DNA from 2 places in the Priestia sp. 40 genome. Region 2 is predicted to be linked to the other one. Evidence: riboswitches for the same ligand, from Rfam matches in the RefSeq annotation. Region 2 holds a riboswitch; the other holds the start of a gene.
What was found. Region 2 has a riboswitch for lysine ahead of lysA (diaminopimelate decarboxylase). Riboswitches for the same ligand answer to the same signal wherever they lie in the genome.

Region 1: another riboswitch for lysine. It lies ahead of ACO1DI_RS08290 (aspartate kinase); the one in region 2 lies ahead of lysA (diaminopimelate decarboxylase).

Annotation. Positions count from the first base shown of each region.
Region 1 is NZ_JBMPZA010000005.1:1,376,846-1,393,553, reverse strand. Features, by position in the region: gene ACO1DI_RS08305 (electron transfer flavoprotein subunit alpha/FixB family protein) at 1-941, shown strand, start outside; gene trxA (thioredoxin) at 1,258-1,572, shown strand; gene uvrC (excinuclease ABC subunit UvrC) at 1,797-3,563, shown strand; lysine riboswitch at 3,629-3,806, shown strand; gene ACO1DI_RS08290 (aspartate kinase) at 3,948-5,180, shown strand; gene ACO1DI_RS08285 (YslB family protein) at 5,232-5,759, opposite strand; gene ACO1DI_RS08280 (succinate dehydrogenase cytochrome b558 subunit) at 6,249-6,857, shown strand; gene sdhA (succinate dehydrogenase flavoprotein subunit) at 6,887-8,674, shown strand; gene sdhB (succinate dehydrogenase iron-sulfur subunit) at 8,678-9,451, shown strand; gene ACO1DI_RS08265 (acyl-CoA thioesterase) at 9,515-9,964, shown strand; gene gerE (spore germination transcription factor GerE) at 10,139-10,363, shown strand; gene ACO1DI_RS08255 (hypothetical protein) at 10,568-10,894, shown strand; gene ACO1DI_RS08250 (cation:proton antiporter regulatory subunit) at 11,042-11,542, shown strand; gene ACO1DI_RS08245 (cation:proton antiporter) at 11,543-12,757, shown strand; gene ACO1DI_RS08240 (ABC transporter ATP-binding protein) at 12,891-13,685, shown strand; gene ACO1DI_RS08235 (aliphatic sulfonate ABC transporter substrate-binding protein) at 13,719-14,705, shown strand; gene ACO1DI_RS08230 (ABC transporter permease) at 14,716-15,570, shown strand; gene ssuE (NADPH-dependent FMN reductase) at 15,640-16,194, shown strand; gene ssuD (FMNH2-dependent alkanesulfonate monooxygenase) at 16,191-16,708, shown strand, end outside.
Region 2 is NZ_JBMPZA010000012.1:168,155-184,862, forward strand. Features, by position in the region: gene ACO1DI_RS13685 (enoyl-CoA hydratase) at 1-12, opposite strand, end outside; gene ACO1DI_RS13690 (3-hydroxyacyl-CoA dehydrogenase family protein) at 9-893, opposite strand; gene ACO1DI_RS13695 (TetR/AcrR family transcriptional regulator) at 974-1,540, opposite strand; gene ACO1DI_RS13700 (long-chain-fatty-acid--CoA ligase) at 1,631-3,247, opposite strand; gene ACO1DI_RS13705 (SDR family oxidoreductase) at 3,267-4,040, opposite strand; gene ACO1DI_RS13710 (acyl-CoA dehydrogenase) at 4,018-5,262, opposite strand; gene ACO1DI_RS13715 (DUF1292 domain-containing protein) at 5,414-5,677, opposite strand; gene ACO1DI_RS13720 (PAS domain-containing sensor histidine kinase) at 5,764-7,488, opposite strand; gene ACO1DI_RS13725 (YckD family protein) at 7,642-7,956, opposite strand; gene ACO1DI_RS13730 (NAD(P)/FAD-dependent oxidoreductase) at 8,030-9,148, opposite strand; gene ACO1DI_RS13735 (CBO0543 family protein) at 9,486-9,998, shown strand; lysine riboswitch at 10,065-10,247, shown strand; gene lysA (diaminopimelate decarboxylase) at 10,393-11,721, shown strand; gene ACO1DI_RS13745 (dicarboxylate/amino acid:cation symporter) at 11,774-13,036, shown strand; gene ACO1DI_RS13750 (hypothetical protein) at 13,175-13,309, shown strand; gene ACO1DI_RS13755 (hypothetical protein) at 13,467-13,652, shown strand; gene ACO1DI_RS13760 (LysR family transcriptional regulator) at 13,786-14,697, shown strand; gene ACO1DI_RS13765 (O-methyltransferase) at 14,884-15,570, opposite strand; gene ACO1DI_RS13770 (pentapeptide repeat-containing protein) at 15,749-16,468, opposite strand; gene ACO1DI_RS13775 (PadR family transcriptional regulator) at 16,487-16,708, opposite strand, start outside.

The sequences.
Region 1 (16,708 bases), on a different contig from region 2:
GGGGATTACGAAACGTATCGTTTGAGGCGATTTCCGCAGCGTCTACTGTAGCTGACGGGGGAGAAATTGTTGCAGCGTTAGTAGGAAAGGACGTAAAAGTTTTAAGTGAAGAACTTATTGCGTACGGAGCGAATAAAGTTGTTGTGACGGAGCATGAAGATTTAGCTGCTTACACATCAGATGGTTACGCTCAGGCGTTATTAGCCATCATTGAAAGTGAACAGCCTGAAGCTATCGTATTTGGACATACGGCTCTTGGCAAAGACTTAGCGCCAAAGCTGGCAGCTCGATTAGACAAAGGACTTATCTCCGATGTGACGGATGTAGAAGTTGGAGGGGATCAAGTAGTCTTCACTCGCCCAATTTATTCTGGTAAAGCATTTGAAAAGAAAATTATGACCGATGCTTTTACGTTTGTCACGATTCGTCCAAATAACATTTCACCGCTCGCAAAAGATGAGGGACGTACAGGCGATGTAGAGGATTTAAATGTTGAAATCAAAAACTTGCGTACCGTTGTAAAAGAAGTTGTACGTAAAGCAACACAAGGGGTTGATTTATCCGAAGCAAAAGTTGTGATTGCAGGTGGTCGAGGTGTAAAAAGCACGGAAGGTTTTGGACCTCTCCAAGAACTAGCGGACGTGTTAAATGGAGCTGTTGGAGCGTCTCGCGGAGCGTGCGATGCAGATTACTGCGACTATTCTCTTCAAATCGGTCAGACGGGCAAAGTAGTCACACCAGATTTATACATTGCCTGCGGAATTTCAGGTGCTATTCAGCATTTGGCCGGCATGTCAAATTCAAAAATTATTGTTGCCATTAATAAAGATCCTGAAGCGAACATTTTTAAAGTCGCCGATTACGGAATCGTTGGTGATTTATTTGAAGTAGTTCCCCTTCTAACAGAAGAATTTAAAAAGCTGAAGGTACAGTCTGCGTAAGAGGCTGGGACAAACGTATTTTAGACGAAATGAAGAACGAACCATTGATCAAGATGTTTGATTAGTGGTTCGTTTTTTTTGTTAGGGTAAATGTAGGTTTCATGTGTGTAGGTCTTTCTAGCAGTTGATTGCATTCATTTCGTTATGCCTCAACCTCATGGAAAACGCAATTTTCTACACATATTTTTAGGCAAATTGTACAAACTAGAGCGGAGAATAAACAGTATAAATGTAAGCAAAAAGTTAGCAAACCTTATTTGAAGGTGATATACTGTGAGTAGAATTTGGATATTGCATATATTTAGGAGGAATTAAAATGGCTATTGCACATGCTACAGATAAAAACTTTACAGATGAAATTAAATCAGGCCTAGTGCTTGTTGACTTTTGGGCACCATGGTGCGGACCTTGTAAAATGATTGCTCCAGTTCTTGAGGAAATTGATGGCGAACTTAACGATAAAGTTAAAATCGTGAAAGTAGACGTTGATGAAAACCAAGAAACAGCTGGAAAATTTGGTGTTATGAGTATCCCAACTTTAGTATTATTTAAAGATGGAGAGAAAGTTGACCAAGTAGTTGGTTTCCAACCAAAAGAAGCATTAACAGAATTAATTAATAAACACGCGTAAGTCAAAACCTAGCTCAGGCTAGGTTTTTTCTTTTTCTCCACTTTTTCTCTTTTGGGAATACTTTTATTTAGCGAATATGCGTTCGTTTGTTTTATACTAGATGTAAGGAACACCGTCATAAATCCGGCTTATGTGCATTTATTGTAAAGCAGGAAAGAATGTAGGTTACGCTTCATAAGCGAATGTATAGATGGACAGAGTAAGAGAAGAGGAAGGAGAAAAGTATGAATGATTATTTAAAAGAAAAGCTGGCTATTTTACCTGATCAGCCCGGCTGTTACTTGATGAAAGATAAATATGGAACGGTCATTTACGTAGGAAAAGCAAAAGTATTAAAAAATCGAGTACGCTCCTACTTTACCGGATCTCATGATGGAAAGACCCTTCGACTTGTAAACGACATTGTCGATTTTGAATATATCGTCACATCTTCTAATTTAGAAGCGCTTATTTTAGAAATGAATTTAATTAAAAAGCATGATCCAAAATATAACATCATGCTTAAAGATGATAAGGGCTATCCCTTTATTAAGATTACAGCTGAAAAACAGCCCCGGCTTGTTATTACAAGAAAAATAAAAAAAGATAAAGGAAAATACTTCGGTCCTTATCCTAACGTTCAAGCTGCAAATGAAACAAAGCGGCTTCTTGATCGCATTTATCCATTAAGAAAGTGCTCTACCATGCCAGACAGACCTTGCTTGTATTACCATATCGGGCAATGTCTAGCTCCTTGCGTAAAAGAAGTAAAAGAAGAGCAAAACAAACAAATTATTGAAAATATCACGCGGTTTTTAAATGGTGGATATGAGCATGTCAAAACAGAGTTAACTGAAAAAATGTTAAAAGCTTCAGAAGAACTTGACTTTGAACGGGCTAAAGAATATCGAGATCAAATTGCTCATATCGAAGCGACAATGGAAAAGCAAAAAGTAACGTTTAATGATTTTGTTAATCGAGATGTGTTTGGCTATTCTTATGATAAAGGCTGGATGTGTGTTCAAGTTTTCTTTATTCGCCAAGGGAAATTAATTGAGCGAGAAGTTTCTATGTTTCCTTTTTATAAAGAGCCAGAAGAAGATTTCTTAACTTTTATCGGTCAGTTTTATGCCAAAAATATTAAGCCAAAAGAAGTGATGGTTCCAGCAACGATTGATGCAGAGTTAGCTGAGAAATTAGTAGAAGTAGAGGTTCAGCATCCAAAACGAGGCAAAAAGAAAGAATTAGTAGAACTTGCGTGTAAAAATGCAAAAATTGCGCTCTGTGAAAAATTCTATTTAATTGAACGAGATGAAGAGCGCACGGTTGGCGCAGTTGAACGGTTAGGAGAAGAGCTTGGAATTGCCGCTCCTTATCGGATTGAAGCATTTGATAACTCAAATATTCAAGGAACAGACCCAGTTTCTGCGATGATTGTTTTTGTTGATGGGAAACCAGAAAAGAAAGAATATCGCAAATATAAAATTAAGACCGTAAAGGGACCAGATGATTACAGTTCCATGAGAGAAGTCGTTCGCAGACGGTATTCCAGAGCGTTAAAAGAAGGTCTTCCGCTCCCGGATTTAATTGTTGTAGATGGAGGCAAAGGGCATTTAGCTGCGGTACAGGATGTTCTCGAAAATGAATTGGGACTTTTAGTGCCTACAGCAGGTCTTGTCAAAGATGATAAGCACAGAACTTCGAATCTGATGATTGGTGAGCCTCCTCAAATCATACCGCTTGAACGCAATAGTCAAGAATTTTATTTGCTTCAGCGAATTCAAGATGAAGTTCACCGCTTTGCGATTACCTTCCACCGTCAAGTGCGCTCTAAGTCCGCTTTTCAGTCAGTTCTGGACGACATTCCGGGAGTGGGAGAAAAGCGTAAAAAAGCTTTGTTAAAGCATTTTGGTTCGGTGAAAAAATTGAAAGAAGCAACGGTTGAAGATATTCGAAATTCAGGTGTTCCTCAAAACATTGCTGAAAAAATTTATGAAACATTGCAAAAATAGTCTTGAAATAATAGAAAATATTTGATAAGCTATTAACTAATTTCATACGACACTTCATCAAATGAAGTGAAGATAGAGGTGCAAATTTAATCAGTACGTATCAGGAAGGGTATGAGCCCTTATGAATGATGCGGAAAGGGAAATTTGCCGAAGTGAACATTACCTCATAGTAATGATTGCTGGTTCTGCGTTGAATAAACGTAGGATTGTCAAGATGTAGATTCTTGGAGAGCTATCTCACGGCAGTGGACGGTTATGTTTTATAATTTTCGTTCGTTAAGCAATGAGAGCTCATCTCATTGCTTTTTTTATTGTCTGAGTAAAAAAATTTAGCTTCTCATCATCCTGCATATGCAAATTTATTGAAAAGGAATGAACAAAATTATGGCATTAATCGTTCAAAAATTTGGTGGAACATCTGTTGGTTCTGTTGAACGTATTCAACATGTAGCAAATCGTGTTATTCAAGAAGCAGAGCGCGGTAACCAAGTAGTTGTTGTTGTATCGGCAATGGGCAAAACAACAGATGCGCTGGTGAAATTAGCAAGTGATATTACGGACAGTCCAAGCAAACGCGAAATGGATATGCTTCTTACAACTGGAGAACAAGTGACGATTTCACTGCTAACAATGGCTCTTCAATGCAAAGGATATGAAGCAACTTCGCTAACAGGTTGGCAAGCTGGTATCCAGACAGAAGCAGTTCACAGCAATGCACGAATCCAGCACATTGACACGACTCGCCTTCAAAGTCAATTAGATAGAGGTCGAATCGTAGTAGTAGCTGGATTCCAAGGCTGTTCAGAAGATGGAAGCATTACCACATTAGGTCGAGGCGGCTCTGACACGACAGCAGTAGCTCTTGCCGCGGCACTAAAAGCTGCAAAATGTGATATTTATACAGACGTAACAGGAGTGTTTACGACAGATCCGCGTTATGTAGAAGATGCTCGTAAGCTTCACGCTATTTCATATGACGAAATGTTAGAATTAGCTAATTTGGGAGCAGGGGTGCTGCATCCGCGCGCTGTTGAGTTTGCAAAAAATTATCAGGTACCGCTAGAAGTGCGTTCAAGCTTAGAAAACGAGAATGGAACGATTGTTGAGGAGGAAGTTTCAATGGAACAAAACTTAGTCGTAAGAGGAATTGCGTTTGAAGACAATATTTCACGGGTGACAATTGAAGGGTTAAACAACGAGTTACAAACTCTTTCTACTATTTTTACAGCATTAGCAAAAGAACAGTTAAATGTGGATATTATTATTCAAAACGTAACGGCTAATAATCGTTTATCTATCTCATTTTCTATTAAAACTGTAGACGTAGACGCCGCTCTTGCCGTCTTAAAAGAGTATAAATCTACTTTGGGGTATACGCGTATTGAACATGAAAGCGGTCTGGCTAAAGTATCGATTGTCGGCTCTGGCATGATCTCTAATCCAGGCGTTGCAGCGGAAATGTTTGAAGTGCTGGCAGGAGAGAAAATTGAAGTGAAGATGGTCAGCACGTCTGAAATTAAAGTATCTACAGTTGTACCGCATGCTGATATGGTAAAAGCTGTTGAGACGCTTCACGTAGCATTTGAATTAGAAGAGCAGCAGGCAGTGCAAGTATAAAGAAGAGAAAAAAGACGTGGTATCTCCACGTCTTTTATATATACGTATTTCCTACTTTTTATAACGCTCCGCACGTGTTTCGGTAGGTAAGATATCTTTTCGGTCCCACTGCACGGAAATCAGTACTTTTCCGTTCTTTTCTTTAGGTGTTAAGTAGGCTTCTGTTAGGCAGTTGTTTTGACGCTGAATCTGTTCAGCCACAAATCCTGACTCAAGATGAAACGAACAAGTTTCCTGCTGAAATCTTTTGCTGACCACATCACCTGATAACTCAAGCTCTAGTGAATATTTATCTTTTTTTGCAAGCGTCAGTGTTCCCCAGGAAGCTGCTTTAAAAAAAGCAACGATTTCATCCATTGTATTTAATGGGTATTTCCGTGCAAGGTGTTTTCCTGCCCAGTATGAAATGGTATTCGTTTCGTCTCCAAGAAGCTCTGGAATTAACACGTCACGCAAAAGGCTGTATCCGAAATATGAAACGTGATCAAGAGCTCTCTCTGTTTCAGCTGTGACATTAGGTTCTGATGTTTCCATCGTCTCTTCAAGTTCTTGCTGTGATTCTGTTTGTAAATTGCTCATGCTTTCCCCTCTTTCTTTACTACTATTATATACAAATATAAAAAACCTCTCACGCATTTTTTAAATAAAATGTAAGAGGATCTTTATTATGGTAAAAAGAGTTAGATGTAAAGATGAAAAATCCATAATATACCTTTTAAAAGGGTACTTTTACCTGTGTAAATGTTTTGTGAACTTGTTTACAATAAAAGTGTAAAGTAAACGCTTACTTAATTGTAGCAAGCGATATTATAATAGAAAGAAAAAATCTTTAACATCAATGCAGTAAGCGTTAACAAATATAAAATTTTATAAATTTATATTTTATAGAAGATTTAAACATCTTGCCTTGACGCTCTTAATCGATGGGAGTAAAATTAACCTGTCACATACTTTATTAGGAAATGCAAAGGTTTTCATTTCCTGTATTCACGATTAATCTATTTGTCTAGTGGGAGTAAGAAAGTTCTTCACAAACTATGTTCATTTAACTAAGGGGGGTCTACGCAGATGGCGGCAAACAGAGAGTTTCAATATCGGAGAATCCATTCACTACTTGGGGTAATACCAATCGGGATTTTCTTAACACAGCATTTAGTTGTGAATCATTTCGCGACAAAGGGAGAAGAATCATTTAATCAAGCAGCTCACTTCATGGAGAGCTTACCTTTCCGCTATGCTCTAGAAATTTTCATTATTTTCTTACCAATCGTTTTTCACGCAATATACGGTCTTTACATCGCATTCACTGCTAAAACAAACGTTAACAACTATGGATTTTTCCGTAACTGGATGTTTATCCTTCAGCGTGTTTCAGGTGTAATCACACTTATCTTCATCACATGGCACGTATGGGAAACCAGAATACAAGCTGCGCTTGGAAAAGAAGTAGATTTTCAAATGATGGAACGAATTTTAAGCAACCCGGCAATGCTTGCATTCTACATAGTTGGTGTTGTATCTACGATCTTCCACTTTGCAAACGGTCTATGGTCATTTGGAGTTAGCTGGGGGTTAACTGTAACACCACGTTCTCAAAGAATTTCAACTTATGTGACATTAGCAATCTTCTTAGCACTTACATTTGTAGGTGTTCGTACATTATTCGCATTTGCATAAAATTAAGGTTTTGAAGGAGTGGGGTTCCGATGAGTAACGGAAAAATCATCGTAGTCGGTGGCGGTTTAGCTGGCTTGATGGCAACAATAAAAATTGCTGAGTCTGGCAAGCAAGTAGATTTATTTTCACTAGTTCCGGTAAAAAGATCTCACTCAGTTTGCGCGCAAGGTGGAATCAACGGAGCCGTAAATACGAAAGGTGAAGGGGATTCACCATGGGAACACTTTGATGACACAGTGTACGGCGGAGACTTTTTAGCCAACCAGCCACCTGTAAAAGCAATGTGTGAAGCAGCTCCTGGTATTATTCACTTACTTGACCGCATGGGTGTTATGTTTAACCGTACTCCTGAGGGTTTGTTAGACTTCAGACGATTTGGCGGAACGCAGCATCACCGTACGGCTTTTGCCGGAGCAACAACTGGTCAACAATTATTGTACGCATTAGATGAGCAGGTTCGTCGCTATGAAGTTGCCGGACTTGTGACAAAGTACGAAGGATGGGAATTCTTAGGTGCTGTTCTTGACGATGAGCGCAGCTGTCGCGGAATTTCTGCACAGAATTTAAAATCAATGGAAATTAAAACGTTCCCAGCTGACGCGGTTATTATGGCTACAGGCGGACCTGGAATTGTTTTTGGAAAATCGACGAACTCAGTTATTAATACAGGTTCAGCGGCATCTATCGTATATCAGCAAGGTGCATACTATTCAAACGGAGAGTTTATTCAAATTCATCCAACTGCTATCCCAGGAGATGATAAGCTTCGTCTTATGAGTGAATCTGCTCGTGGAGAAGGCGGACGCGTTTGGACATATAAAGACGGTAAACCTTGGTATTTCTTAGAGGAAAAATATCCTGCATACGGTAACTTAGTACCTCGTGATATTGCAACTCGTGAAATTTTTGACGTCTGCGTAGCGCAGAAGTTAGGAATTAACGGAGAAAACATGGTTTATCTGGACCTTTCACATAAAGATCCAAAAGAGCTAGACATTAAGCTTGGAGGTATCATCGAAATCTATGAAAAATTCATGGGCGATGATCCGCGCAAGGTACCAATGAAAATTTTCCCAGCCGTACACTATTCAATGGGCGGTTTATGGGTGGATTACGATCAAATGACAAATATTCCTGGCTTATTCGCAGCTGGTGAGTGTGATTATTCACAGCACGGAGCGAACCGTTTAGGAGCAAACTCATTATTATCAGCTATTTATGGTGGTATGGTTGCCGGTCCTAAAGCCGTTGAATACATCAATGGTTTAGAAAAGAGCGCAGATGCTATTTCTTCAAGCGTATATGATCGTCATGTGAAAGAAGAAGAAGAGAAATGGAACAATATCATGAATCTTCAAGGTACAGAAAATGCATACGTTCTTCATAAAGAGCTAGGGGAATGGATGACTGACAACGTGACAGTCGTACGATACAATGACAAACTGTTAAAAACAGATGAAAAGATTCAAGAATTAATTGAACGCTATGATCGTATTAACATTAACGACACAGCAAAATGGAGTAATCAAGCGGCAACATTTACTCGTCAGCTTCAAAACATGCTTCAGCTTTCACGTGTTGTAACGCTAGGAGCTTACAACCGTAACGAAAGTCGCGGTGCTCATTATAAGCCGGATTTCCCAGATCGTAACGATGAAGAATTCTTAAAAACAACAATGGCATCTTTTGTGGATAAGAAAACGGCTCCTTCTTTCCATTATGAAGAGGTTGACGTATCGTTAATCAAACCGCGTAAGCGCGACTACACAAAGAAAAAAGACGAAAAACCAAAAAAACAACAAGAGGGGGTTCGTTAATCAATGAGTGAACAACAAACAGTCCAAAAGACAGTGCGCTTCATTATTACACGTCAAGATTCAGCTGAATCTGCTCCTTACAATCAGGAGTTTGAAATTCCGTATCGTCCGAATATGAACGTTATTTCAGCACTGATGGAAATCAGACGTAACCCTGTTGATGCTTCAGGTAAAGAGGTTGCTCCGATAAACTGGGAAATGAACTGTTTAGAGGAAGTATGTGGAGCCTGTTCAATGGTCATCAACGGTAAACCTCGTCAGTCATGTACAGCTCTTGTTGATAAACTAGAACAGCCAATTCGCTTGCAGCCAATGAAAACATTCCCTGTGGTTCGTGACTTGCAAGTAGACCGCAGCCGTATGTTTGATTCACTAAAAAAAGTAAAAGCCTGGGTTCCAATCGATGGCACATACGATTTAGGTCCAGGACCGCGTATGCCTGAAAAGAAACGTCAGTGGGCGTATGAGTTATCCAAATGTATGACATGCGGCGTTTGCTTAGAAGCTTGTCCAAACGTAAACGACAAGTCAAACTTCATCGGTCCAGCACCGCTTTCTCAAGTTCGCTTGTTTAATGCCCATCCAACCGGTGCGTTAAATAAAGGAGAACGTTTAGAGACGATTATGGGTGATGGAGGACTAGCGAACTGCGGGAACTCTCAAAACTGCGTTCAATCATGTCCAAAAGGAATTCCATTGACTACTTCAATCGCAGCTTTGAACCGTGATACAACAATTCAAGCATTCAGAAGTTTCTTTGGTAGCGATCAAGTATAATCACTCAAAACCTCTCCACGCGGAGAGGTTTTATTTTGTCTATGACGAACGGAGGAAATACAGATGAATAATATTTCGTATATTGAAGACATGGATCAATGGAAAGATTCATTTTTATTTAAGCAGGAGATCAAGGTAAGATTTTCGGAAACAGATATGTTTGGACATTTAAATAATACGGTTCCTTTTGTTTATTTTGAACAAATACGTACGGAATTCTTTCACCATATTGGCTTTATGCAAAAGTGGACGAGTGAGCATGAGGGAACGATACCGGTGGTGGCTGATTTGCAGTGCGATTATGTCAAACAAGTGTATTTTGGCAACGTGCTATCCGTTTTTGTAAAAGCTCATAGAATTGGACGTTCGTCGGTTGATTTACACTATATGATTCAAAATGAGCAAAGAGAGGTTGTCCTCACCGGGAGAGGAACAATGGTGCAAATTTCTAAAGAAACAGGAAAAAGCGTGCCTTGGAATGAAGAGATGAAAAGGTGTTTATCAAATATATGAAAATGGCTTGAAGGCTCTTTCTTCAGGCTTTTTTTCTTTTTTAAAGGTAAAAAAGAGTTTTTTGCATATTTTTTCTAAAACTAGTAACCGCGTAGGCATACCGCACATAAGATATGTTGACTAAATTTACACCCATCCGATAGTTCAACTCAGGATCAGGCAAGGAGGGTTACATTGAAAGAAAAAGAGTTTCAACCTAAACCGCTACTTACAAAGCGTGAACGAGAAGTATTCGAGCTTTTAGTACAGGACAAAACAACAAAAGAAATCGCGAGTGAACTATTCATTAGCGAAAAAACAGTTCGAAATCATATTTCTAATGCGATGCAAAAGCTTGGAGTCAAGGGGCGTTCTCAAGCAGTCGTAGAACTCCTTCGAATGGGAGAACTTGAACTATAACATGAGCTGGCTTTCTTCTTAGAAAGCCAGCTTTTTGTATATATTTTTTTAGTGTCGCATACATATCTAATAAGAATAACGTTAAGAAAATATTATAAAAAAGGTAAATCTTTATAAAAAAAACTTATTGCTTGAAATTGAATTTCAGAGTACGTATACTTTTAAGTAAGGAGATACTAGTTCAGAAGAAAGAGAGGTGAGATGATGAAAAATGTATGGATGAGCTTATTGTTATGCATGATATTCTGTTTGCCTTTTGCGAGTTTGCCAGATAAATTTATTGATAACGACTTTGAAAAAGTGAAGGTCACAAAAAGTTCGGTTCAGCATTATACGGATATTGTGCACATGTCTCCAGGAGCTAAGCACAGCGTTAAACAAATAGGATCTCTCATACAAAGCGTGATAGTAACTTTTGCTTTAGTATGGGTGAGTGCCAAACTCATCATTCCAACGCATCAAATTGCGTATTTTATCCTCAAGAAAACACTTTTTTATCCAAAAATCTTTCAATCAAGTTACCTCAATTAAATAAAAAGGTTGAAATTTTCAAAGCCTTTTCTTCAAACCTAAAATTACCAACTATTCTTAGGCTTATTTGCTATGCGGATTTTCTATGCAAATAACGCCACAAAATTAAAAAATTCTTCTTAAAAACTTTATAGGAGTGATCATTCAATGATGATTAAAGAAACGGAATTGCCAGGAATCGGCCGTAAATTTGAAATTGAGACAAGCGGAGGAAACCGCGTGGTCGTTATTATTCATGATGATGGACGACGTGAAATCTACCACTTCGATCAAAAAGATTTAGAAGAAAGCATTTTTGACATTACGTTAACAGATACGGAATCAAGACAGCTAGCTGCAATTTTAGGCGGCATGATTTACAAGCCAAAAGCAATGGAAACCATTGAAGTGGCATTCAATGACTTAGTGATTGAATGGTACAAAGTTGAAAAACAAGCGAAAGCGCATAGCAAAACAATTGGGGAAATTGACGTTCGCAGCAACTATGATGTTACTATCATTGCCGTCATTAAAAATACGCAAAAAAAATTATCCACCCCAGGACCAGATACGTTAATTGAAGAAGGAGATACGCTTGTCATCTCTGGTGAAAGAGGAAATTTAAAAACGCTCATTAAAGAATTGCTTTCACAAGGAGGTAGTTCATAATTGGATCATTTAGTATTTGAAGTTGGGACAGCTTTGTTACTAGTCGCTTTAGCGGCTATACTAGCACATAAATTTAAATTTACAATTATTCCATTCCTCATTCTGCTGGGCATGGCGGTTGGTCCCCATGCTCCTGAGTTTGGCTCATTCAGTTTAAAGTTTATTGAAAGCCAAGAGATTATTGAATTTATGGGGAGAATTGGAGTTCTCTTTTTACTCTTTTATTTAGGGTTAGAATTTTCAGTTGGAAAGTTAATTAAATCAGGTAGATCCATCGCGGTGGGAGGATCTATTTATATTTTAATTAACTTCACTTTAGGATTATTGTATGGATACCTGACAGGAAACCCTCTTCTTGAAGTGCTGATTATCGCTGGAATTATTACGATTTCGTCCAGCGCAATTGTCGCAAAAGTATTGGTTGATTTAAAACGAACGGCGAATCCAGAAACGGAATTGATATTAGGGATCATTATGTTTGAAGATATTTTCTTAGCGGTTTATCTTTCTGTCGTTTCAGGGTTGGTGCTTGGAGACCACGGATCGCTTGCTGGATCTTTAACATCTATTTTAATTGCGTTTGGCTATATGATGCTGTTCTTTATCATTGCTCGAAAAGCCACGCCCCTACTAAATAAACTTTTAAATATTTCATCAAATGAAATCTTTATAATCGTGGTTTTTGCGGTATTGTTTTTTGTGGCAGGCTTCTCAGAAACAATTCACGTGGCAGAAGCAATTGGCGCATTATTGCTTGGACTTGTATTTTCTGAAACAGAACATCGCGATCGGATTGAACATCTTGTCGTACCGTTTCGTGATTTCTTTGGGGCCATCTTTTTCTTCAGCTTTGGATTAAGTATTGATCCTCTTACGCTATGGGATGCAGGCTGGCTTGCACTTGGAGCAGTTGGGCTTACGATTATTGGTAACTTTACAGCCGGTATGATCTCAGGAAGAAAAAGCGGGCTGTCACACAAGGCTTCTACCAACATTGGATTAACAATCATGTCACGAGGCGAGTTTTCAATCATTATGGCTAACATCGGAATTGAAGGAGGATTATCGGCTATCCTTCAGCCATTCGCTGCGCTTTATGTATTGATTTTAGCTATTATTGGTCCTTTGTTAACGAAGGAGTCTAAGCATATATACGGATTTTTAAACCGAGTATTTAAATGGAAAAAACCAAATCCTCAAGAATCCAATGGATAAAATATATAAAACACAGTTGACAAATCGGATTAATATGATAAAATTCAAAATAATCCAATAACAAATCAGTTAAATATAGCAACGGGCTGATCGGTCAACCGAAAGCTCCTACCTTTTTTAGGTAGGAGCTTTTATGTTTTTAGGTAAAATAGCTTTTGATTTAAAAATTCAAGGAGGAATTGCTGTGAGTGTTGTCATTCAATCTGTTAACCGCTCATTTCAAAAAGGAGAACAGGTAACTCAAGCATTGCGAAATGTAAATCTTACGATTAATAAAGGTGAATTTATTACCGTTATTGGTCCGAGCGGATGCGGAAAAAGTACGCTGCTTAAAATGGTTGCAGGACTTGATATGGACTATGAAGGGCGCATTGAAATCAATGGGAAGCATATAGCCGGCCCTAGCATTAAACAAGGGATGATTTTTCAAGAACACCGCTTGTTCCCTTGGCTTAATGTGGAGCAAAATATAGCGGCTGACTTATCGCTGAAAGATTCGAACGTTCGGCGCCGGGTTGATGAGTTAATTGATATTGTCAGGCTGAAAGGATTTGAAAAAGCTTATCCTCGAGAACTATCTGGAGGGATGTCTCAACGAGTCGCGATTGCGCGTGCTCTTTTAAGAAATCCAGAAGTTTTATTGTTAGATGAACCGTTCGGTGCGTTAGATGCTTTCACTCGCACTCATTTGCAAGATGTGCTGCTAGACATATGGAAAAAAGAAAAAACAACCATGATTTTTGTTACCCATGATTTAGACGAATCCATTTACTTGGGTACTAAAATTGTGATTATGAGTGCCAGACCAGGAGAAATTAGCCGGGTTGTTCCAGTAGAAATTAGTCATCCGCGAAAAAAGACAGAACCACCTTTTCAGCAGCTAAGGCAGCAAGTGCTGAAAGAATTTGAAGAAGCAGGAGAACATTAAAGATTCAATAAGACAGAGAAGGAGACAGAACAGATGAAAAAGCTATTTTTAACTGCAGCTATTGTACTTGTGCTCGCATTGGCTGGGTGCGGGACGAAAGAAAAAGCAAGCGGAGAAGATTCAAAAGACGTTACAGTCAATATTGGTATCCAACAAAGCTTAGGTCCTTTAATGCTGGCACAAAACCAAAAATGGTTTGAAAAAGAATTTAAAAAAATAGGTGTAAATGTTAAATGGACAGAGTTTCAAAGTGGACCTCCGCAATTTGAAGGTTTAGCATCTGGACATTTGGATTTCGGCCAAGTTGGAAATTCGCCGGTTATTTCTGGTCAAGGCGCAGACATTCCGTTTTTAGAAATTGCTAATTCCAGCGACGGATTGAAAGGAAATGCCATTTTAGTAGGTAAAAACAGCAAGATTAAAAGCGTAAAAGATTTAAAAGGTAAAAAGATCGCGGTTGCGAAAGGAAGCAGCGGTTTTAATTTATTGTACAGAGCTCTTGACCAAAATGGTTTGAAGCCAAGTGATGTAAAGATTATTCAGCTTCAGCCAGACGAAGCTCAGCCCGCGTTTGAAAATGGGTCAGTGGATGCATGGTCAATTTGGGAACCGTTTATCTCACTGCAAAACTTAAAAAATGAAGCTCGTATTTTAGCAGACGGTGATTCGTTAAAGGTTGCTTCACCAGGTTTTACTATTGTAAGAGAAGGCTTTGCAAAAGATCATCCAGAGTTAGTCGTTAAGTTTTTACAAGTTTATCAAAAAGCGCTTGAATGGCAAAACGAACACTTCGAAGAATCTGTGGATATTTTAGCAAAGCAAAAAAATCTAGATAAAGACGCAGTAAGACAAGTGTTAAAAAATAATCCTGCCTATAATCGCCCAACCTCTAAAGAAATTATTGCAGAACAACAGCGAACAGCTGATTTTCAACAATCTTTAGGCGTTATTAAAAAGAAAATTGATACTGGAGATGTCGTTGATAATTCATTTATTGAAAAAGCATTAAAAGAAAAATGAGGTGATGAAAATGAGTAAAACATCTGTGGTTTCAGGACATGTCCAGTCTTCAGCAGCTCACTTGCAAAAAGTGAAAAAAAGAAAGGAAGAAGCGAAAAATAAGCAGGGAATTTTCCTTCGTTCTCTTGTCGTGCCACTTCTGCTTATCGTGGTGTGGCAAATCATTGGTTCTGCGGGATATGTATCAAAAACTGTTCTTCCTACACCTGTTGATATTGTACTTTCTTTTAAACAGCTCATCGTATCTGGGGAACTCGGAGCTAATCTTCAAATCAGTATTTTGCGTGCTGTCATAGGTTTTGCCGTTGGAGCCGGACTAGGGTTACTATTTGGTGTAATTGTCGGTTTCTCAAAGAAAACGGAGCACTATATGGATCCATCTATTCAAATGCTTAGAACCGTTCCTCACCTTGCATTGGCGCCTTTATTTATCTTATGGTTTGGCTTTGGTGAAATTTCAAAGATATTGCTAATTGCAAACGGTGCATTTTTCCCAATCTATGTTAATACGTATCTAGGCATTCGCGGCGTTGATTCGAAACTATTTGATGTTGCGCGTGTTCTTCAATTTAGTAAATGGAAACAAATCACAAAACTCATTTTACCAGCCGCTCTTCCTAATATTTTACTGGGTGTCCGATTGTCTTTAGGTATTGCATGGCTCGGACTGGTAGTCGCTGAATTAATGGGAGCAAGTGAAGGTGTAGGATACATGATTATGGATGCTAGACAGTTTTCTCAAACGGACGTAGTTTTTGTGGGAATTATCATTTTTGCTGTTGTAGGCAAATTAACCGATTCATTTGTCCGAGTATTAGAAAAGCGTCTTCTTAAATGGAGAGACAGCTACGCAGGTGAAAAATAAAATAAGGATTTATATAGATATTAATCCTTGTAAATCTATCAGTTTTATAAGTTAAAAGGAGAGATGATAATGAGCCAGGTTACAATTATTACAGGAAGCCCTTCAAAGCAATCAAGGTCAGCTGCTTTAAGCGAGTATATTGCAGCATATCTACAAGATGAAAAATATGAAGTAAAAACCGTGCATGTCCGTGACTTGCCCGCTGAAGACTTAGTATATGCTAACTTTTCTAGCCCTGCGATTCAAGAAGCTCAAAAGAAAGTAGCAGATGCTGATGGCGTTATTATTGTCAGCCCGATCTATAAAGCTAGCTACACAGGAATTTTAAAAACATTTTTAGATTTAATACCTGAAAAAGGTTTGCACAATAAAACCGTGCTGCCGATAGCTACAGGGGGAACCATTGCACACCTATTGGCTCTTGATTACGTATTTAAGCCGACTTTATCCGTTTTAGGAGCTACTGCTCTTATTCATGGAGTTTATATTGTTGATTCTGAGGTGGCCTATACGAAAGAAAATGAAATTGAATTTATTGCGGAAGAAGCAGAAGCGAGAATTAAACGTTCATTAAAAGAGCTGGGGTATCATCTAGAACAAACGAAAAGGAGTGTTGAATCATGAAAATGTTATGGTTTATTCCTTCCCATGGAGATGGAAGATATTTAGGAACAAATCGAGGAGGTCGTTCAGCAGACTATTCATATTTTCGGCAAGTTGCTCAAGCAGCTGACCGGTTAGGGTTTGAAGGAGTTCTGATTCCAACGGGGAAATCATGCGAAGACCCGTGGCTATTGGCTGCTTCACTTATACCTGAAACAGAGCGTTTGAAATTTTTAGTAGCTGTACGTCCCGGCATTATGGCGCCTTCCGTGGCAGCGCGCATGACCTCGACTCTTGATCGAATTTCAAACGGTCGTTTACTAGTTAATGTAGTGGCAGGAGGAGATCCAGCAGAATTAGCTGGAGATGGCCTTTTCTTATCACATGACGAACGTTATGAAGCTGCGGATGAATTTTTAGATGTGTGGAAAGGGTTATTGGCTGGGGATACAGTTAATTATGAAGGAAAACATATTCATGTAGAGAACAGTGAGCTGTTGTATCCACCTGTTCAAAAACCTTCTCCACCTATTTA
Region 2 (16,708 bases):
TTTTTTCATCATTGCTTCACTCCCTGTGTGTGGTATGTGTAAAAACCTTTTCCTGTTTTGCGCCCAAGCTCGCCTTTTTGAACTTTTTCTTCAATGCACGCAGCTGGCTTGTCCTCTGGATCCCCCGTTTCGCTATAGCGCTGCTGCATCACAAAATATCCGACGTCAATTCCTGAAAGATCCATCAATTCAAAAGGACCGATCGGGTGGTTGAGCGCTTTTTTGCAAATCGTATCAATATCTTCAAAATCTGCGTATCCATTCTCATAAAGAAAAACGGCTTCTTTTTGCAACGCTCCTAAAATTCGATTGGCAATAAAACCTGAGATTTCTTTTTTCAGAAGGACTGCTGTGCGATTAATTTGCTTACAAACTTCCATTGTCGTTTGAGCTGTTTGTTCACTTGTCTTCTCACTCATCACAACTTCTACGCAGTCCATTACAAGAGGAGGAAAAAAGAAATGCATGTTAACGATTTGCTCTGGACGGTTTGTTGCACTTGCAATAAGCGAGTTAACAATAGTTGAACTATTTGATGCTAAAATGGCGTGACTTGGTGCGTACTCATCTATTTCTTTAAAAACGCTTTGTTTTACATCTAACTTTTCTACAACGGCTTCAATCACAAAATCAGAATTTGAAACCGCTTCCTTTAATGTGTTTGTAAAAGACAACCTTTGAAATGCGGCTTCTTTAGCATCCGGGGAGATTTTGCCTTTATGAACCCACTTGTCTATAATTGCTTCCAGCTTATTTTTTGCATCAATGAGTGATTGTTCATTCATATCTTGGATAATCGTTTCATATCCTCCAAGTGCACAAAGCATACCGATTTGATGTCCCATTTGTCCTGCGCCAATGACAGCAATACGCTGTATATCTTTACTATCCATGTTATATCCTCCTTTTAATATAAAAGGAGAGAAAGAGCTTATACTTTCCCGCCTTTTACGAGCACTGTCTAGCCTAACAGCTACTGTGACTGAATACCTTTCATTAGCATCTTATAAAAAATAGCTGCAACTTCTCGATCTGTCTTTTCACCATCCGGCTGAAACCAAAAATAGCTCCAATTTGTCATTCCTAATATGCCTAGCGTCACGATATCTGAAGGCAAATCTGAACGGAATTGCCCTGCTTCCATTCCTTTTTCAATAATTTCTTGTACGTTTTCTTTAAAACGATCGCGCTTTGGAATGATTTGTTCTAAGTGTTCTTCACTCAAATGACGCATCTCTCGAAAGAACACTTTAGCTCGAAGACCTTCTTTCTCAATATCATGAACAAGTTTAAAAATAATACTGTGAAGCTTTTCTGGATAAGATGTTGTCTTATCTGCAAGAATCGTCTCTTGGTTTTCTATTAATCTTTCAATATATTGAAGATGAATATCCATTAAAAGCTCTTGTTTGCTTTTGAAATAATAATAAAACGTTCCTTTTGTGACGTTTAATTCATTTACAATATCTTGAATAGACGTTTCTTTGAAACCTTTTTGAGCAAAAAGCTGAATGCTTCGTTCCATCATCAAATCTTTCATCGTCAAACCCTCTCTGTCTTTTCTCATTTTCACAAATTATACCATGGCTTAGAGGGAGCTTTTGAAAAAGTTTGTTTATGTTCAGCTTCTTTACATCGTTTCTTTCATCACTTCTTCTCGCAGTGCCCGTCGCAAAATTTTCCCTACGTTAGTCTTAGGAAGCTCGGCGCGAAACTCAAAGATTCGCGGAATTTTGTAAGCTGCAAGGTGATGTCGGCAATAAGAAGTAAGCTCTTCTTCAGAAAGAGATTTCCCTTCTTTCACTACCAAAATCGCTTTAATGGTTTCTCCTCTGTAAGGATGCGGCACGCCAATTACAACGGCTTCTTTAATGTGGCTGTGTTCATATAAAACTTCTTCAATATCTCGAGGATACACATTAAAACCACTCGCAATAATCATATCTTTTTTTCGATCAACGATAGATAAATACCCGTCTTCATCTATCTGTCCTATATCTCCCGTGTACAGCCAGCCGTTTCTGAGCGCGTGAGCCGTCTCTTCAGGCTGATTCCAATAGCCCTTCATAACTTGAGGCCCTTTAATCACTATTTCTCCAAGCTCTCCTCTTGGCATTTCTTTTGTTCCGGTAGCCACGTCTACAATTTTATAAGCAGTTTGCGGAACGCCAAGTCCGACTGTACCTGGCTTTCGTTCACAAAACGGCAGGTTGCAATGCGTCACGGGGGATGCTTCTGATAAGCCATACCCTTCTAACACTTTAGCGCCCGTTTTTCGTTCGAACTCTTTCATCAGCTCAACAGGCATCGGCGCACTGCCACTGTTGCAGATGCGAATACTTTCGATGTTGTATTCTTCTGCCCGCGGATGATTTGTAATCGCAACATACATAGTTGGCACGCCAGGAAAAATACTAGGCTGCTCTTTTTTGATTGTATTTAGTACTTCTTCCAAATCAAAACGTGGCAATAGCAATATTTCATTTCCGCAAAGAATCGATAAATGCATACAGGAAGTCATGCCAAATACGTGAAACAATGGAATAACGGTTAAGCATTTTTCTTTTCCTAATTCAATATCATGTTTAAATATTTCGTATGATTGAACTGCGTTTGTGTAAATATTTGTATGTGTAAGCATCGCACCTTTAGATGGTCCGGTCGTTCCTCCCGTATACTGAAGAACAGCAATATCGTGTGCTGGATGGATAACCGGCTGATGAAATTCATGCTTGATGGTTAAAAAATCTAGGAAGGAAAGGTCTGGTGATGTAGGAACAAAAGGTTTTTGCAAGCTGACAGTTATCGCTTCTTCTATATCAACGCGGTTTCTTATCTCTTGAAGTCTCGTATAAAAATCATCGAGTAGAATTATTTTTTTTGCCCCGGAATCGTGTAAAATATGCTCTAGCTCTTGCTTGACAAGCATAGGGTTGACCTGAGTAACAATGCCGCCCGCCGCTACAATGGCGAAATAGCTTATTATATATTGCGGACAGTTTGGCAGCATAATTGCTACACGATCTCCTTTTTTAATTCCTTTTTTCTGCAGCGCTCCTGCAAATACGCGAACTGAGTGGTACAGCTCTTGGTACGTTAACGTATGCTGATACATGCGCGTGGCTGTGTGAGCAGGATAACGTTCGGCTGTTTCTTTCAGCATATCAAATAGTGAAATATCTTCGATGTGAATGTCATGAGTGTAGGTTTCTGGATAAGGTGTAAACCATTTTTTAACGTCTTCCATCAAGTTACTCCTTTCTTATTCACATAGCATGAACTCCACCGTCTACTGTCAGAATATCGCCCGTAATATAATTAGACGCTGCAGAAGCAAGAAAAACAGCCGCTCCTTTTAAATCAGCTTCGGAGCCAAAGCGTTTTAAAGGGGTTTGACTTAGAAAATAATCTTTTCCTTGTTCCATAATCGCACCTGACATTTTAGTAGGAAAAAATCCCGGCGCAATCGCATTAACTTGAATATTATGCTGTCCCCATTTGACAGCTAAATCTTTCGTGAACGTAATGACCGCTCCTTTACTCGTGTTGTACCCGATTGTATCCATATACTGAGGGTCCGTTCCTCCAAGACCCGCAATTGAAGCAATGTTAATAATCTTACCAGCTTTTTGTTTAATCATTTCTTTTCCAGCTTCTTGGGACATTAAAAACGTTCCTGTCACATTAATATTCATCACTTTTTGCCATGCTTCAAGAGGCATTTCTTCAACCGAAGCTCCCCACGTAGCTCCGCTGTTGTTAATTAAAATATCAATGCGTCCAAATGTTTCAATCGTTTGATGCACGACATTTTTAATATCTTCAGGCTGACTGATATCGCATGCTAAAGCGAGAGTTTTTACGCCCATGGTGGCCAATCGATCAGCCACTTGCTGACATGCTTCTTTTTTTCTTGAACATAGAACAATATTTGCCCCTGCCTCTGCAAGCCCTTCTGCCATTTGTTCTCCTAATCCTCTGCCTCCTCCGGTAACAATAGCTGTTTTTCCAGTTAAATCAAACAAATCCTTTATGTGCATACGTTGCCTCCTGTTCTTGATAGGATTTTAGCTCAAGTCTTGCAAGCTGTGCTTTGTGCACTTCGTCTGGACCATCAGCGAGGCGAAGAGTGCGGGCATTTGCCCAAAGTGCCGCAAGCGGCGTATCTTCTGAAACACCTGCTGCTCCAAATGCTTGAATAGCGCGATCAATGACTTTTAAAGCCATAGCAGGAGCCATTACTTTAATCATGGCAATTTCTTTCCGCGCTTTTTTATTTCCAACTGTGTCCATCATATAAGCAGCTTTTAATGTTAATAAGCGAGCTTGCTCAATTTCAATACGCGATTCTGCCACCCATTCTTGAATAACCCCTTGCTGAGAAAGCAACTTATTAAACGTAGAACGATTTTGAATACGCTTACATAATTCTTCAAGCGCTCTTTCAGCTGCTCCTATTAGACGCATGCAGTGATGAATACGTCCAGGCCCTAATCTGCCTTGAGCAATAGCAAACCCTTTTCCTTCGCCTAAAAGCATATTGGATGCTGGCACACGCACATTATCATAATGAATTTCAGCATGTCCATGAGGAGCGTGATCGTATCCAAAGACTGGAAGCATTCGTTCAATTTTAACTCCTGGAGTATTTAATGGAACTAGAATCATAGATTGCTGTTCATATTTAGATGCGTTAAAATCACTTTTTCCCATGACAATAGCAATTTTGCAGCGAGGATCTCCCGCACCTGAAGACCACCATTTTCTTCCGTTGATTACATATTCATCGCCTTCTCTTACAATACTGCACTGAATGTTTGTGGCATCAGAAGAACCTACATCTGGTTCTGTCATAGAAAAGCAGGAGCGAATGTCTCCATTTAACAGCGGCTTTAGCCATTTTTCTTTTTGTTCAGGCGTTCCGTATCGAACCAATACTTCCATATTGCCAGTGTCAGGAGCTCCGCAGTTAAAAGCTTCTGGTCCAATAATAGAACGGCCCATAATTTCGCAAAGGGGGGCATATTCGACATTTGTTAGACCCGCTCCGTATTCGCTTTCTGGCAAAAATAAGTTCCATAATCCAGCTTGCTTTGCTTTTTCTTTTAACTCTTCCATGATCGGAGGAACAGCTGACCATCTAGATGGCTGTTCATTCAGCTGATGTTCGTATAGCCGTTCATTTGGATAAATATGCTCTTCCATAAAAGAGGTCAATTCTTTTTGCAGCTTCACTACTTTGTCAGAGTAAGAAAAATACACGGTAGTCCCTCGCTTTCATTTACTTACTAACCGGTTGGTATGTTACATATTTATCATAAATGAAGGGAAATAATTCAGCAAGATATTTTTAGAAAAATTCTAAATATTATATTATTTAAAAAGAAAAAAAGAGAGGTTTTAAGCTCTCTTTTTACGCGGATGTCATTTCCTCAAATACGGCTGATACCTTTTCAAACTCATCGTCATCTTCAATTGAAGACCATTCACCATCATCTTCAATTTTCAAAAAGAAAACGTCAATTTCTTCTTCTGTTTCAATTAAAACTTCTTCCACAAACGCAACAGCAATATAATCTTGCCCTTCAATCGTCATTTTTCCAAGCACTTCAATATCTTGCTCTTGATCATTTTCATCTAAAATTGTAAAAATCTCTCCCGTTTCAATACGTTCCATCGTATTCCCTCCTATTTTAACCTCATTATTCGTTCACTAACATGTATTCCCCTTTAGAAAAGGTTTCATGCTTATAAAAGTAGAATCTACTTTTTAAAAGGCAAAAGAATGTCTACGGTAGTTCCTTTTCCAAGTTCACTTACAAAGTTAATTTCTCCTCTATGTTCTCGAATGATCTTATAGCACACCATCAGTCCAAGACCCGTTCCTTTCTCTTTGGTACTATAAAAAGGTTTTCCTAAATGCTGCATTCTTTCCTGAGTGATGCCTGGCCCCTCGTCGCTAAACCGGACAACAAGGTTCTCATGATTAAATCTTTTTAGCTGAATCGTTACGGTTCCTCCACTTGGCATAGATTCGACTGCATTTTTAAATATATTGCTAAACACCTGTTTCAACTGATTTTCTTCGCATAATACGAGAGGAAGATGAAGATCAATTTCTTTTTTTACGTGAATTTTCTCTGTAATCCCTTGCACCTCAGCTAGCTTTAACGTATTCTCTAAAATATCTTGGACGTGTTTGTCTTTGTAGGTTTTCGCCTGAGGCTTTGCAAGACTCAAAAACTCATCGGTAATCAATTCAATTCTATCTAACTCATGATTTATCATTTCTACATAGTAAGGCTGACTGCTCGTTTCTTTCAATAACTGCATAAATCCTTTTACCGCCGTCAGAGGGTTTCGAATTTCGTGAGCAATACCAGCCGCTAACTGTCCGACTAAGGAAAGCTGAGCGGATTCACGCAGCAATTTTTCAGTTTTTTTACGTTCTGTAATATCACGAAATAAAACTTGAATGGCCTGCTTTCCCATATAGGGAATAGGAAAGGCAATGGTTTCGGCATCAATCGTATGACCGTCTTTATGAATAAACTTTTCTTCCTGCAGATCTACAGATTTATTTTCTGTTTTCATTCGATAAATTCGCTGTTTCACAACATCATAGTAATCAGGGTGAACAAATTGATAAACACAAGCTCCTAATACGTCTTGAGGATTTTTGTATCCTAGAGCTTTGGCTCCTGCAGGGTTGATGTAATCAATTTTCCCTTCACTATGAACGATAATAGCTTCCGGGGATAACTCAATCAAACTTCGGTAGCGCTGTTCGCTTTCTTTTAAAGCCGTCTCATCCTGCTTGCGCGATGTTATATCTCGATAGACAAAAGCGATGCATAACGGCCAATCATTCATATTTTCAACGCGGAATAGTGTGACGCTTACATTAATTAAATACCCGTCTTTATGCTGTCTGACCGTCTCGAATTCCGTTTTCGATTCCCCTGATTGAATAGTTTTATGAAGTTCGCACACGGGCTCCTTTAAAAACGAAGGTATAATCGGAAGAGGCTTTTGATAAATTTCTTCAAACGTCCAGCCAAATGTATTCTCAAACGCAGGATTCACTTGAAGCGTTTTACCTTCTAAGTCAACAATTGCAACAGCATCTGCGTTATGATAAATAAAAGGTTGAATCTGTTCTTTTTTGTCTTGATAACTAGTTATATTCACGCAATGTCCCATAATTTCAGGTTTTTCTGTGTAAGATAAAGGGGTTAAGTTTACTACATAGCGTTGATCATTTATTTGAAGCTCGTACATAAGCTTTTTCTTTGTATTTAGCGCTTCCAAAAAATGCTCATACGAGACCCATTCTTCTAAAGGTACCTTTTGATCATGAGCGCTTTCACCTTGATACATACTGTAAACAAGATGGTCGCCTTTTTGTTTGTAAGCAAATATGATTCCTAGCGCCTCAGCTGAATGATTTTCTGCATGTAATCGGACTATTTTTTTATTTTCGTTCATATTTACCTACCCCTCACTAGCATCTTTCCTACTCGTTCTCATTCTCTTAATTTTACATGAGGATTTTAGAATTTACTAGATAAAGAAGCGGATATTTTCCATTCATTCACATAAAAAAACGCCTGTAAAGGCGCTTTTTTATGTGAATATGAATTACTTTGAATGATGCATTTTATGACAGTGTCGCTTCGGGACAAAACCATTTTTCTCCATATTCTGATAGCGATTTTCCATATGTGAGGAAATGTTTTGACTCTCCGTTTTACTTAGCACGCCGTACTCCACATATTTTGAAAGTATTTCGTTCTTTTTTGCTAGCATTTCTTTGTACAGCACGGACAATTCCTGCTTTTGCTGAGACGTCAGCTGCACGTCTTTTGTTTCTGGCTGAGGATTGTTTTCTGCTAATACAGGCGTCGCGCTCATAAATAAAAAAGCTGCTGCTGCACTTATCATAATCTTTCGCAAACAATCTACTTCCTTTCATCATATAGTAGCTATAGTTTGCGAACTTCTATTTGTTTTCATTCGTTCTGTTTGTTTAAGACTCGATAGCTCCTCTTACATCATAGTCGCTAAGATCAATTTCCATCTCCATTTCAAGTGCTAATTTAGCAAGCTCTGAACCAAGATAAGGACCCGAGGTTAATCCTGAAGCTCCGAGACCATTCGCTACTAGTATTCCTTCGTAAGCCGGAAGAGCCCCAATGACTGGCAAGAAGCCTGGAGTAAATGGTCGAAACCCTACCCTTGTTTCTAAGACTGTGCTTTCTGTTAAGCCGGGAGCAATTGATAAGGCCTTTGAAAAAATTTCATGAAGCCCCCCAGCAGTTACTCTCAAGTCATAACCCGTGTCGTTTTCATGTGTTGCTCCGATGACAATTTGACCTTGTTCAAATGAAAGAATATATTGGTCGCTCGGAGGCATCACAACGGGCCAGTCTTTTGTATCTAAATCTGGAAGGTGCAAGTGGACAATTTGCGCTTTTTGAAAGCTTGCTAAAAATTTCACTCCAAGAGGCTCTAGTAATTGATTTGCCCACGCTCCTGCTGTCACGATTGTTGTACTTGCTAGAAGGGTTTGTCCATTTACAGCAACGCCCGTTACTTGATTATTTTCATAAAGTAGTTCTGCGTTTCCTTCTATTATTTTCGCACCGTTTTTCTTCGCTGCATTCATAAGTGCGTTTCGAAGAGCTCTTCCGTTAACACGAGCGGCTCCACTAATATGAACTGAACTGTATTCTTCCGAAAGAACCGGAAACAAAGCCTGTGTTTCTTTAGCGGATAAACGTGTAATCTCGCCTATTTCGAGCGCTTCTTCCCGACGCTTATATGCTCTTTCTTCCATTTTTTTAAGCTTTTGTTCATCAGTATGTAAGCTAATTGCTCCTACTCGCTTATATCCCGTATCCGTTTCTCCATCTTCTTCTAATTGCTGAATTAATGTTTGATAGTACTTGGCGCCGCCTTTTGCTAAGCGGTACCATGCTTTATTTCGACGCTGCGAAAGCCATGGACAAACAATGCCTGCTGCTGCATCAGTAGCTTGACCAGCATCCTTGCGATCTATCAATGTCACATCTGCTCCTGCTTTTGCTAAATGATATGCTGTAGAAGCTCCAAGTATCCCAGCTCCAACTACGATGTATGTTTTCATACCAAAACACCCTTTTCCTTCTTCTAGTATTCTCATGCTATATGTATGCAATTTTAGCATAGCAAAAAAAGAAGCCACATACTAGGCGAAGCTATTTTGAGCTTACTTTTACGTCTTGCTGACTTTGACATATAGCTCCCTTCATTTCGTAAACAAAAGCGTTAGAAGTTCTTTTACGGAGATTATAGCAGGGTGAAGACAGTCATAAATAGTGGTAGTACGTCTTTAACGATGCTGCTTACGGCTTTTCTATTATAGTTTCTGAATAAAAGCGGAGAGAATAAAATTTCTATAATATGTAAATAAAAAGAAATAACCATTATTTTAAGGAGAGCGTATGCAATCTTCATTTGTATTATTTTTCATCATTCTTGGTTTACTATTTGGTAAGTGGCGAAGGTATCAAGAATACTATCCTACTTTGCTGTTTTGGGTCACGGGGAATTTGCTTTATGAAGTGCTGCTGTTTCATCACCGCGTATGGGTATTTCACCCTGTTGGTATTGATCACCTTTTTCTACCCGATCACCTAATGGTTTCCCTTGGAATAACCTTAATTATTTATCCGTTTGTTATACCGGTTTTTTTAGGAAGGCTGCCGCTGCATGTAAGCGGCCGGCTGTGGTGGATTCTTTTGTGGGCGCTTTTATTTACTGTGATTGAGTTCATTGCTTATGTTAATCACAGTATCACTCATCATTATGGATGGTCGCTGCTGTGTTCTTTTCTCTTCAATATTGTCACGTTCTCACTTTTAGTCATTCATCAGAAGACAGCGCTGGCTGCTTGGATTTTATCTGGAAGCTTCATAGCTTTTTTATTTATTTTTTTTGATATTCCTATGCCTTAATTTTTCATTGACTAGACAGCGGAAAAAGAAATATAATAGGAATTACATTTAAATATAATTTTCCTCTCTGAGAATAGAGGTGCATGAAATCAAGAGTCACTTATTGGAGACTAATGGAGTCTGTGAAGATAAGTAAAAGGGATTTCGTGCCGAAGTATATAAACATCCATTGTGTTCATATACTGGTTCAGTATTGAATAAATGCTGAGCTGTCACAAACCATTTGGTTTGTGGAGAGCTATTGAAGAGATGTTGATGCCTAGAATGTAATAATACTTTATTATTATGAAACCAAGACGCGTGAACATCACTTCACGGGTCTTTTTTGTGTTTTTCTACTGACCATCAAAGTTCAAAGTTATAGTTGAATGATTTAAATGGAGGGATACGGATTATGTACTTACATGGAACGAGTAAAATTAACAGCAGCAATCATTTAGAAATTGGGCAGTGCGATACGGTCGAACTGAAAAAACAATACGGCACTCCCCTATACATCTACGATCAAGAATTAATTGAGACGAAATGCAAGGCCTTCCATTCAGCCTTTCAAAGAAGCGGATTTTCATATCAAATCGCCTATGCAGGGAAAGCGTTTCTTTGTATGGAAATGGCTAGCCTTTTAACGAAGCTTGATATGTCATTAGATGTGGTCTCAGGAGGCGAACTATTTACAGCTCTTGAAGCTGGATATCCAGCTGAACGCATTCATTTTCACGGAAATAACAAAACGATTGAAGAAATTGAAATGGCTCTTGATGCGAATATTGGCTGTTTTGTTGTGGATAACTTCACCGAACTTGAAGTTTTGCATGCCTTAGCAGCTGAGCGTAAACAGAAAGCATCTATTCTTCTGCGTGTTACTCCAGGGATTGAAGCCCACACACATGAGTATATTATGACCGGACAGGAAGACTCCAAGTTTGGATTTGGTCTTTCCAATGACCAGGCTATGAAAGCGGTAAGTTCTGCATTAGAAAAACCTTACTACGATCTTTTAGGCATTCATTGTCATATTGGTTCACAAATTTTTGAAGTAGATGGTTTTTCTCGCGCCATTGATATTTTAACTGATTTTTTATTCAGTATTCGTGATAAAATGGAGTTTGAAGTAAAAGTTTTAAACGTAGGTGGTGGTTTTGGTATTCGTTATACCGAAAGCGACTCTCCTCTTCCAGTTGAGTATTATGTAGATGCACTGACAGAAAAACTAAGCCGTACATTAACTGAACAGAATTATACCCTTCCAGAAGTCTGGATTGAGCCTGGAAGAAGCATCGTAGGAGAAGCGGGTACAACGCTTTATACAATTGGCTCAACGAAGGAGATTCCAGGTGTACGTAAATACGTAGGAATTGACGGCGGTATGACCGATAATATCCGCCCTGCCCTTTACGATGCAAAACATGAAGCTGTCTTGGCTAATAGAGTGACGGATAAAAAAGATGAAACAGTATCAATTGCGGGGAAATGCTGTGAATCAGGAGATATGCTTATTTGGGATATCGATTTACCGCGCGTTAATCAAGGAGATTTATTAGCAGTGTCCTCTACAGGTGCCTACAACTATTCAATGGCTAGCAATTACAACCGTATTCCGCGCCCTGCTGTTGTATTTGTAAAAAATGGAGAAGCTCGTCTTGCTGTAGAGCGAGAAACATACGAAGATTTGGTGCGTAAAGATGTAAAGCCAGTCGTTACTACGTATGCAATGAGCAAATGATAGCTGTTCTTGCGTAGTAAAGAAGCTATTGTTGTTTGGAGGAAATTTAACTATGGTTTTAAGTGTATTTAAAACGTACAGATCATCGCTTATTCTGCTTCTCGCTATTTTAATTGGCGGGATAGCAGGATATGCTATCGGGCCCGATGTGGCAGTCGTAAAGCCCTTTGGTGATTTGTTTCTTAATTTAATGTTCATGATTATCATTCCCCTTGTCTTTTTTAGTGTTGCTTCGGCAATCGCAAACATGAACGAAATGAAACGTCTTGGTAAAATTATGCTAGGCATTGCCGTTGTGTTTGTCGCCACTGCTGCTGTTTCAGCCGTTCTAGGCTTTTTAGGCGCATCACTTTACAATCCGCTGCACAACGTAGATACTTCTGCCATTAAAGAATTGATGGGTGACAGTGAAAATACAGCTGAAAAAATGACGCTTTTAACTCAGCTTGTTGGCACATTTACTGTACCTGATTTTGTTCAGTTGTTTTCGAAAGAGCATATTTTACAATTAATTGTCTTTGCCGTCATTTTCGGTATTGCTACTACGATGGCTGGTGAAAAAGGACAGCCCATGGCAAAATTTCTGACTTCGGGTCAAGAAGTATCGATGAAAGTTGTTAAAATTGTGATGTACTATGCTCCAATTGGTTTAGGGTGCTATTTTGCTACTGTAGTAGGAGAACTAGGACCAAAGATCTTACAAGGGTACGCTAGAGCATTTATTCTTTATTTATTAATTGCAATCGTTTACTATTTCGGCTTTTTTACGCTATACGCATGGATTGCTGGCGGTAAAGCAGGAATTAAACTGTTCTGGAAAAATGCAGCTGCTCCTTCTATCACCGCTATTGCTACCTGTTCTTCTGCTGCATCTATTCCAGTCAATTTAGATGCAACAAAGAAAATGGGTGTGCCACTTGATATTGCTGAAACGGTGATTCCATTAGGAGCAAACACGCATAAAGATGGTTCTGTTATCGGGGGTATTCTAAAAATTGTTTTCTTATTCAGTTTGTTTGGAAAAGATATGACGTCTGCTACGAGCATTTTGAGTATTTTAGGCGTAGCCTTTTTAGTTGGAGCTGTAATGGGAGCAATCCCTGGAGGCGGTATGATTGGCGAAATGTTAATCATTACAATTTACGGATTTTCGCCAGAAGTTCTGCCCATTATTGCCGTCATTTCCACGATTATTGACGCCCCTGCTACCCTGTTAAATAGTACGGGAAATACAGTAACAGCGATGCTTGTTACAAGGTTTACAGAAGGAAAAGACTGGATTAACAAAATTATCACCACCGATAAAGTCGCCTAGTAAAAAAGCAAAGGGAACAGTCTTAGTGACTCTCCCTTTGCTTTTTTCGTGTCCAGTAATATCGATAGCGGTGTATAAAGTCTGTAAATACGCACATTCTATAGGTATGTTTCATAACCGGACTGGAGGTGTCGTCTAATGAGTAACGCTGCAGGAGGTTCAAAGAAGAATCAACCGAATGATGCGAATCACGTAAGTGCAGAAACAAAAGCTCATCAAAAACGTCTAACTGAGCAAAACAAACAAGAGCATCAAGCTGAAGAGCGAAAATAAAATGACGTCAAAGAACGTTTGGCACAGGCCCTGCGTTCTTTGACGTCATTTTATTTTGAGAGAAAGCTTCATTACGCCGCTCGTTATAGGTCTATCGTACAACCTCCTTTCAAACTTTTACATATTCTATTAATAGGTTTGTAAAAGGAGGAATGATATGATGTTTTCTTGGCTAGAGATTACCGCCGCAGCCTTTGGGCTTTCAGTTATTTTGATAAGTTTTGCATTTTTGCCCGAACGTACAGGCAAAAATCTTTATATCCCTCATCAGCTAGTAGCAAAATCTATGTTTCTCTATAAAAAGAGTATTCGTTTTATAAATCAACTTCGGCAGAAACTTTAGTTCACTTCCTTTCCTCGTTTTTATTCATTGGATAGACCCCCCTTTTTAATCAGCGCATTTACAGTAAATAATTTAATAGTTAAAATAAAGAGTAAAGAAAAAGGATAAGCAGTTTGCAGAAATGGAGTTTCACATGGAAATCAGAGACTTAGAATACTTTATAGAGGTAGCGAATCATAAAAATTTTACAAAGGCAGCGCTGCAAGTTCATTTGTCACAAACGGCTTTAAGTAAAGCCGTCAAAAAAGTAGAAAATGAACTAGGATTTGAGCTTCTTGATCGTTCGACAAGAGAATTAAAGCTAACGGATGCAGGAGAAGTTGTGTATCACCAAGCAGCTAAAGCTCTGTCGGTGTTAAAAGACATGCCTCACTTGTTGGGAGATTTGATGAACTTGCAAACAGGGCAAATCAAGATGGGAGTCCCTCCGCTCATCGGGACCTTGTTTTTCCCGAAGATTGCAAAAGCATTTAATAATCAATACCCTAAAGTATCTCTAGAACTTATTGAATTTGGAGCAAAAAAAATTGAAGCACTTGTGGAAGAGGCTGGCGTAGATATGGGGATCGTTATGCTTCCTCTCACAAGCGGTCATGATGAGCATTTTCACGTATACCCGTTCGTTAAGGAGAGATTCCTTTTATACGCCCATAAAAACCATCCTTTAGCGAAACGTGCTTCCGTCTGGATGAAAGAACTGGAACACGAAAAATTCATTATGTTCAGTGAAGAATTTACGCTGCACGACCGGTTAATTCAAGATGCTTTAAAATCAGGCTTTGTGCCTTCTATCGCGTATAAAAGTTCTCAATGGGATTTAATTATTGAATTAACAGCGGCAGAACTAGGTATTGCTATTTTACCCGAATCGCTTTATGCCAAAGTGAAAGATCCCAATATTATTACCATACCTATTGCAGATCCTGAAATGATGTGGGAACTTGGAATTATTCTGTTAAAAGAACGCTACAGTTCATTCGCTGTACGAGAGTTGATTAATTTTTTAACCGAAAAACAAATGACAGATAAATTGGGGCCCATTTAAAAAGAGTCTGGAACAAAAATATGTTAGTTGAAGGACAATCCGAACGACTTTGGTTGAGAATCCAACTCGTTCGGATTTTTTTAAGATGATGATGAACGTAGGTTTCATGTATGTAGGTGCTTCTAGCTGCTCATTGGATAAATTTAGTTATGTCTCCGTCTCTTTTTATGTGTAATACAAATTTTATCATTCAACAATCCCTACAATGAATCCATCATAGCCTTTGCTTCCAACGGTTTGTATAGCCGTGGCGCTGATTCGTTTTTCTTGAGCCAGAGCATTCATAAACTGTCGAATTCCCTTTACATTTTCATCTTCACTTTCTGAGTTCACCACATGCCCTTGACGAACAACATTATCACAAATAATCGTACTTCCTCTTTTCGATAATTCCAAAGCCCACTTTAAGTAATTTGGGTTATTCGGCTTGTCAGCATCAATAAAGATAAGATCAAACGGCTCTGTTCCCTTATCCTTTAATACAGCTAATGTATCAAGCCCAGGGCCCACAATAACTTCTACTAAGTGGCTTACTCCCGCTCTTTTTAAATTAGCTCTTGCTACTTCTGCATGCTGAGCGCTTAATTCGAGCGTAATCAGCTGTCCGTCTTTGGGAAGAGCCCTGGCTAGCCAAATCGTGCTGTACCCTCCAAGAGTACCAATTTCCAAAATGCGTTTAGCTCCTTTTAATGAAGCTAACAAATGGAGAAACTTTCCTTGACTAGGCGATACATCGATGGCAGGTAATTCAGCCTCTTGATTTGCCTTCAATACCTCATCAAGAATAGGGTCAGGTTGTATAAGCTTATCATTCATATAAAGATCCACTTCATTCCAAATTTCATATATAGACATTTCCATACTCCTCCACATAAGTGATAAAAGCTTTACTATTCAAAGATACGAATATGTGTTTCTCATATCCACCTTGTTGCCTTAATCGTTCGTATTATGAATGTGTTCTAGCTCTCTAATAAACTATCCTGCTCGCTCTTAAAAAGAATTGTTATATGTCCATAAAAAAAGACCTTCAGAGAGGTCTTTTTTATCTTTAAATAATCGTAACTTTACTAAGATCTATCTTGGCACTTTTTAAAAAGTTATATGTCAATTTATCCATTTTTGCACCTTCAAAATCGGATTTTTTTAAATCTGATCCTCGAAACTGTACATTTAGCAAAGTTGCGTTGCGAAATGAAGCTTTTTTTAATGATGTTCCTTCAAAGATTGTTCCGTTAAATGTTTCTTCGTCAAATACAATGTCTGTTAAATTACATTGCTTAAAGTACGTGTTGTCATAGATACAGCCTTCAAAACTGGCCTGTTTAAAATTTGCCCATTTAAATTGTACGCCTGTTAAATTAACGTGATGAAATATTGCTTTCGTTAAATTGCTGCTTTTAAACATGCTGTCTGTAAGATCTGCGTAGCTAAAATCAGATTCATTCAAATTACTGGCATTAAATTTCCCTTTATACACCGATACAGAACGAAAATCAGATTTTGTAAGCTCGGTCTTTGAAAAATCCATAGGGACGGTTTGCTTTAATTCCTTTGTTTCTACATTCATTGATTGAATTAGTTCTGCGATATCGCCGATAGAATTGATTGTCATATAATAAGCCTGTTCTTCATTATGCCCGTCTTTTTTATAATCTGTAAATTTTTCCTGCAAATTCTGTGATAGTTCTTCTTCTAGATCTTGAACATTTTTTACATCCTGATAAGGAGCCAAAATGTTATGCACATGATTTTTTATTTTTTCGTTCATTTATAACATCATCCTTTCTTACAACAATAAATCGATAATTTTTTTCGCTTGCTCCCAATTTTCTTTGTTTTGTTTATATACGCTTTTTCCTTGTTCTGTAATTTTATAATACTTTCTGCGGCCGCCTTGTACAGCATCTCCCCAGTAAGAAAGAATATGGCCGTCTTTTTCCAGGCGCTTCAAGCTTGAATACATTGTGGCTTCTTTTAATTCATACTGCTCTTTAGAGTAGGTATAAAT